2 regions of the Limosilactobacillus panis genome follow, and region 2 is predicted to be linked to the other one. Evidence: predicted binding sites of a transcription regulator. Region 2 holds the regulator's gene; the other holds the start of a gene.

Region 1 (3,424 bases), 1.0 Mb from region 2:
TTACCAATGCTCAGATGCAGCATGGCGTAGATTTGGTAATTGCCGCTACAAAATTAAAAGAAAAAAGCTGCTGATGCTGATTTTGTTTTTACCGGTGAAGGGGGGATTGACTTCCAGACCAAATTTGGCAAGACCCCCTATGGCGTTGCAAAGGCATGCAAGAGTGTTGCCCCCAAAGCACCGGTGATTGTCTTAGCTGGTAATATCGGTAGGGGGGGTAATAGCCTTTATACGACAGGTGCAATTGATGCGATTTTTGCAACTCCTGCTGGCGCGAAGTCATTAAAACAGGCTCTTTGTGATGCCCCTAATGATATTGCCCAAACTGCGGAAAACGTTGCGCGTTTGATTAGGGTAAGTAATTGGCATACACCAATTGAGATCTTCTTGCTTAATCTACGTCACTAAATTCGTTCAAGTTATTTCTTGCAATCTGCCAGATAAATAAAAAGTCCCTTAGTAACCTATCAATTACAGAAATTGAAAAAATTAGGTTACTAAGGGACTTTTAAGCGCTCTGTCAATTAGAGCGACCGCCTTAGAATGACTTCAGTATATCATGTTTTTAAATAACTAGAGCTATTTTCTTAGTTGATTTGTAAACCCGAATTGTCAACTCAAGTGCAACATGGCTATGAAGCTAAATATTGATGAAAACATTGTTGAGCGGTGTGGTAGTGAAGAAGCTTGCGGGGCTTGGACTGCTTGGTAGAGGTAGAGAAGGGATTGCTTAATGGGTTGGCCCTTGGGATAGAATTGACGAAGCAGTCCATTATTGTTTTCATTGCTTCCGCGTTCCCAAGGTGAGTACGGGTGAGCGAAGTAAATCTTGGCATGTCTAATTTTAGCCAATGTAGAGAATTCGGCACCATTATCAAAAGTGATCGAGTTAAACCAGTTTGGATGGTAATTAATCACCTTCTGAAGCTCTTGACGACAGGTTCCTGCTCGGTAATTGGGAATCTTAATGACAATCTCAAAGCGCGTTAAGCGTTCTGTTAGGGTCATCAGGGCTGGTTGATTCTTCCGCCGAACCCCCTTGACTAAATCCCCCCTCCCAATCAAAAGGACGTTGGCGCTGATTAATCTTTTGCGGGCGTTTTTCAATTGAAACTCCCAGCCGCTTCACTGCTTGCCGAGAGTGGGAACGATGGTGCTTTTTTAGATGCCGACTTAGCTTCTGTGGTAAATCAAGATTCTTAATGGCTAACCGTCCCTGGTCAATATAGCGGTAAACAGTTGGCGTTGACGGACAAAACTGGTCAGGAAACTTTAACTTGAACTGGCCAATAAACTCGTCCACACTCATCGCGTTAAATTGGCTGCCCAGCTGTTTGGTTAGGAGCTTAAAGAAGAAATGGCCCCGTCGTTGACCGATGACAGTGAAGCTTTCTGGCGATTGCGGCATTAGGCCAGTTCAGATCATGTAGTGCCTCAATCTGTCTACGCTGCTCACTAGTTAGTTGATGGTAGTGACGAGGAATGTTAGAATCAATCTGAGTCATGAAGATCACCTTTCTTATTTTTTGGTCAATTTAAGTTTAGGTCTTCATGGCCTTTTTGTTTAATTTATGATGTTGCACTTAGATTGTAAATCCGGCTAACTAAAATTAATAAAATTATTCAAAACGGGCTTTAAAAAATAAACTAGTTCTGATATCATAATAATTGTGAAAAGTATAACATGTCTTTGAGAAGGAGATTTTAGCTTATGAAAGCTGCTGTTATTAATGATCCAGTAGATGGGTACGTTACTGTTAAGGATGTCAAGCTTCGTGATTTGAAGCCTGGCGAAGCTTTAGTTGATATGGAATACTGTGGCCTTTGCCACACTGACCTGCACTGTGCTGCCGGTGACTTCGGTAAGAAGCCAGGCCGGATTATTGGCCACGAAGGTGTTGGCCGTGTATCAAAGGTTGCTCCTGGCGTTACTAGTTTGAAGGTTGGGGACCGGGTATCAATCGCTTGGTTCTTCAAGGGCTGTGGCCACTGTGAATACTGCCTGACCGGTCGTGAAACCCTTTGCCGTAACGTCCTGAATGCTGGTTACACAGCTGATGGTGCAATGGCACAACAATGTATCGTTCCAGCTGACTACGCTGTCAAGGTTCCAGAAGGATTAGATCCTGTTGAAGCTACCTCGCTGACTTGTGCCGGTGTTACTATGTACAAGGCACTGAAGGTTGCTGACATCAAACCTGGTCAATGGGTATCAATCGTTGGTGCTGGTGGCCTTGGTAACCTCGGTATCCAATTTGCCCACAACGTCTTTGGTGCTCACGTTATTGCCGTTGATGGTAACCCAGACAAGCTGAAGGCTGCTAAGGAAAATGGTGCTGAAATTTGCATCAACCGTCACGATAACAATGTTGATGAACAAATCCAAGAAAAGGTTGGCGGTGTCCACGCCGCAGTTGTTACTGCTGTTACTACCGCTGCTTTTGACCAAGCTATTAACTCCCTTCGTCCAGACGGCCGCTTAGTTGCGGTTGCCCTTCCACAAGGTGACATGAAGTTGAACATTGCTAAGACGGTTCTCGATGGGATTATCGTCGCTGGTTCCTTAGTTGGTACCCGTCAAGACTTGGCTGAATGTTTCCAATTCGGTGCTGAAGGTAAGGTTCACCCAATCGTTCACACCCGGAAGCTTTCTGAAATCAACGATATGATTCAAGAACTGAAGGACAACAAGGTTGTTGGTCGGAATGTTGTTGACTTCTCTCTCGAAAAGTAAGCATCACACTTAACATTGATTAATTTATGATAAGAAAGCGCATAACAACTGAGTGGATTAGACTTAGAACAATGATTGACAGGGCACGGCTCGGTTATTGTTCATATCAGGCTATGAGAGTTGTTATGCGTGACCTTCAAAAGAGACTGGCATTGCCGGTCTCTTTTTGTTTCAAGTGTTTTAAATGGGAAAAAAAGGTGACTTATGATAAAATAATGGTCAAGATTAGTCAATAAATGGAGGGCGGACAAATGGAAAATAAGAGCATTTCGGATGTGATTGAAGCATATTTAAAAGAAATTCTCGGCAACTCTGCACAGATTGAGATTCGGCGGTCAGAGATTGCTAACCATTTTGACGTGGTTCCCTCGCAGATTAACTATGTAATTAAGACTCGGTTTACTATTCAGAACGGTTACCTGGTGAAGAGTAAGCGTGGAGGTGGCGGCTATATCCGGATTGAGCGGGTTAATTTACTTGATAACGTTGACGTGTTAAACTCATTAACCCAAGCAATTGGTGACTCAATCCGGGAACGGGACGCCTTTGCCATTGTCCAGACGCTCTACGACGAAAAAGTAATTACGCGGCGGGAAGGAGACCTGATGTTGGTAGCTCTTTCTAAGCAGACCTTGGACGTTGGTAACACGACAGTTGAGGCTCAACTGAGAGCGAGAGTATTGGTTTCAC
Region 2 (3,424 bases):
TGCTGCTGTTCCTGGTCATAGTAACCAATATCAAGATTGGCACCCAATTTGATGGTTCCACTGATGGCGGGGATGCGGTGCAGGATAGTCTTTAAAAGGGTGGACTTACCAATCCCATTGGGGCCGATAATCCCAATTCGCTGGGGCTTGCGAACGGTGAAGGAGAGGGGACCGGCCAGAACCTGGTTTTCATAGCCAATCTTCAAGTGGTCAACGTCTAACACCTCGTTACCGCTGGCTTTGTCACTATGAAAGTGGAAGTGAATAGACTTATCATCAGTGGTTGGCCGCTCAAGCCGGTTCATCTTTTCAAGCTGTTTCCGCCGCGCCTGGGCTTGTTTAGTGGTTGAAGCACGGACGATGTTGCGGTTAACAAAGTCCTCTAGTTTGGCAATCTTTTTTTGCTGCTGGTCGTAGTGCTTCCATTCTGCCTTCAGTCGTTCCTGCTTGTGTTGGACAAACTGGGTATAGTTACCGGTGTAATGAACTAGTGTGCGGTTATCCAGGTCGTATACATCCTTAACCACGTGGTCTAAGAAGTAACGGTCGTGGGATACCACTAGCAGGGCCCCCTGGTAACTCTTTAGGTAATCTTCTAACCAGGCCAAGACGTTCATGTCCAGGTGGTTGGTCGGTTCGTCAAGAATTAGCAAATTGGGGGCCTGGAGGAGGATCTTGGCCAGTGCTAGCTTTGTTTTCTGACCACCGGAAAGGGCGTTGACGGGCGTATTGTAATACTCCTCGCCAAAGCCAAAGCCCGTCAGGATTCCCCGCATCCGGGACTCATATTCAAAGCCGCTTTCCTTCTTATAGTTGGTTTGCAGGCGGTCATAAGTAGTCATAACTTGTTGGTATTGAGAACTAGTGGTGTCGAGACTCGCCAGCTGTTCTTCTAACTGACGAATTTTCTTTTCCTGCTCATGAAGAGGGGCAAAGACGGTATCCAGTTCTGCCCAAATTGCGTTTTGGCTATCAAGTCCTTGGTCCTGGGCTAGGTAACCAATGCTTAAATTTTTGACCTTACTGATGGTCCCCTCGTCGGGAGTGGTAATTCCAGCGATCATTTTTAAGAGGGTTGTTTTTCCTGCACCATTGCGACCTACCAAGGCGGTTCGCCCGTGGTCTTGGACCTGCAGGTTAATATTATGGAACAATACATCCGCGCCAAAACGACGCATGACGTCATTTGCTTGCAAAAGAATCATTTTGAAACCTCGCTAAATCATATGATAACAGTGTTTATTTTAGCAGATTTCATTTCAATTTATTTAAAAAGGTGAAATTGTTTTGTATACCGCTTCACAAAATTAATGAAAATTGCTAGAATAATTAGGAAACGAATTTCACAAGTGTACCCAACCAGTTAAAAATCCTAAGAATCCGGTAATTGACCGGGAGAATAACCATGGTTGGAGTAAAGAAACAGGGGGACAAAGATGGCTACCAAAAAGATACCACGCGCAACAGCACGACGCTTACCAATTTATTATCGTTATTTGACGATATTACTAAACGCAAAGAAGGAACGGGTTTCCTCGACTGAATTATCGGAGGCTGTTCAGGTTGATTCCGCAACCATTCGGCGGGACTTCTCTTACTTTGGTGAACTCGGAAAGCGGGGTTACGGCTATGACGTTGCCAGTCTTTTGAAGTTCTTTAAGGTAATCTTGCACCAGGATTCCCTGGTAAGTGTTGCTCTGGTTGGAGTCGGCAGTTTAGGGAGTGCTTTGTTGAACTTCAACTTCCACCAAGATACTAACCTGCGAATCAGTGCTGCCTTTGACAACAAACCAGAGCTGGCAAACAAGATTAAGAGCGGGATTCCCGTTTACCCGGCTAGCGATATTAAAAAGCAGTTACAAGAACAGCAGATTGATATCGTTATCTTAACTGTACCAGGAGACAAGGCCCAGGACGTTACTGACCAGCTTGTCGATGCGGGGGTAAAAGGAATCTTGAACTTCTCACCTGTTCGCCTGTCCGTTCCAAAAGGTGTTCAGGTCCAAAATATTGATTTGACAAATGAATTACAAACCTTAATCTACTTCATTAAGAACTACTCTAATGACAACGACTAGGAAAATGGTGAGCTTGTATTGCCTTTTCTAGTTTGGAAGAGGGAGTGAAACAGAACTAGCTTGCTAGTTCGCTTTTCGACGCGAAACAAGTCTTTATAAAGCACAAAGAGGACTCTAGTGTTCGGATTTTCCGAACACTAGAGTCCCTTTGTGTACTGCGTTGTAGCATTTTTAACTATATAGGAGACTTATGTCACAACCCCTTTTTGTTTATGTGTGAATGTTGGCATAAATTTAAAAGTCAAAATTAGTCAAACTTTATTATTGCTTTTTAAAAGAAAGATGGTATAGTAGAAATTGCGGTTAGCACTTAACAAGTGAGAGTGCTAAAAGCAAATAATAAATTAACAAGATGGAGGGATTAACGTGTTAAAACCATTAGGAGATCGCGTTGTTCTTAAAGCTGAAACTGAAGAAGAAAAGACAGTTGGCGGAATTGTCCTTGCTTCCAACGTAAAGGAAAAGCCAACTACTGGTAAGGTTATTGCCATTGGTGAGGGTCGGACCCTCGACAATGGACAAAAGCTTGCTCCAGCTGTTAAGGAAGGCGACCGGGTATTGTTTGACAAGTATGCCGGCAATGAAGTTGAATACGACGGTGAAAAATACCTGGTTGTTCACGAAAAGGACTTAGTCGCAGTTCTCGACTAGTTGTTGAATCATAATATAATCGCTTAAATAAAATCTATTCTATTTTTGAGGTGACAATTAATGGCAAAAGATATTAAATTTGCTGAAGACGCACGGAGTGCAATGCTTGCCGGTGTTGATAAGTTAGCTGACACTGTTAAGACCACCATGGGTCCGAAGGGTCGGAACGTTGTTTTAGGTCAAAAGTATGGTAATCCAAACATCACTAATGATGGTGTTACGATTGCTAAGGACATTGAATTAGAAGATCCATTCGAAAACATGGGTGCTAAGCTGGTTGCCGAAGTTGCTTCCAAGACCAACGACATTGCTGGTGACGGTACTACTACTGCTACCGTTTTAACCCAAGCAATTGTCAATGCCGGAATGAAGAACGTTACTTCTGGTGCTAACCCAGTTGGTATTCGTCGCGGGATTGAAAAGGCTACTGCAGTTGCAGTTGATGCATTAAAGAAGATGTCACACGACGTTAAGACCAAGAGTGACATTGAACAAATCGCTTCTATTTCAGCTGCTAACCCTGAAGTTGGTAAGTTAATTGCTGACGCCATGGAAAAGGTTGGCCACGATGGTGTTATCACCATTGAAGATTCTCGTGGTGTTGACACGAGTGTTAACGTGGTTGAAGGGATGAGCTTTGACCGTGGTTACATGTCTCAATACATGGTAACTGACAATGATAAGATGGAAGCTGA

What was found. The regulator Rex, encoded in region 2, represses fermentation and respiration genes when NADH is low (regulators of the CRP and FNR family bind a similar motif). The targets are predictions, from matches to a motif close to TTGTGAANTANTTCACAA.
Region 1: adhP (alcohol dehydrogenase AdhP) is a predicted target of Rex. The motif match lies at 1,669-1,686, and genes of this name have one in related genera.

The regions. Positions count from the first base shown of each region.
Region 1 covers NZ_CP081855.1:1,615,628-1,619,051, reverse strand. The annotation lists partial or broken gene KZE55_RS07840 (glycerate kinase family protein) at 1-408, shown strand, start outside; partial or broken gene KZE55_RS10540 (IS30 family transposase) at 633-1,505, opposite strand; gene adhP (alcohol dehydrogenase AdhP) at 1,712-2,734, shown strand; gene KZE55_RS07825 (CtsR family transcriptional regulator) at 2,986-3,424, shown strand, end outside.
Region 2 covers NZ_CP081855.1:579,361-582,784, forward strand. The annotation lists gene KZE55_RS02660 (ABC-F family ATP-binding cassette domain-containing protein) at 1-1,205, opposite strand, end outside; gene KZE55_RS02665 (redox-sensing transcriptional repressor Rex) at 1,437-2,078, shown strand; gene groES (co-chaperone GroES) at 2,445-2,729, shown strand; gene groL (chaperonin GroEL) at 2,790-3,424, shown strand, end outside.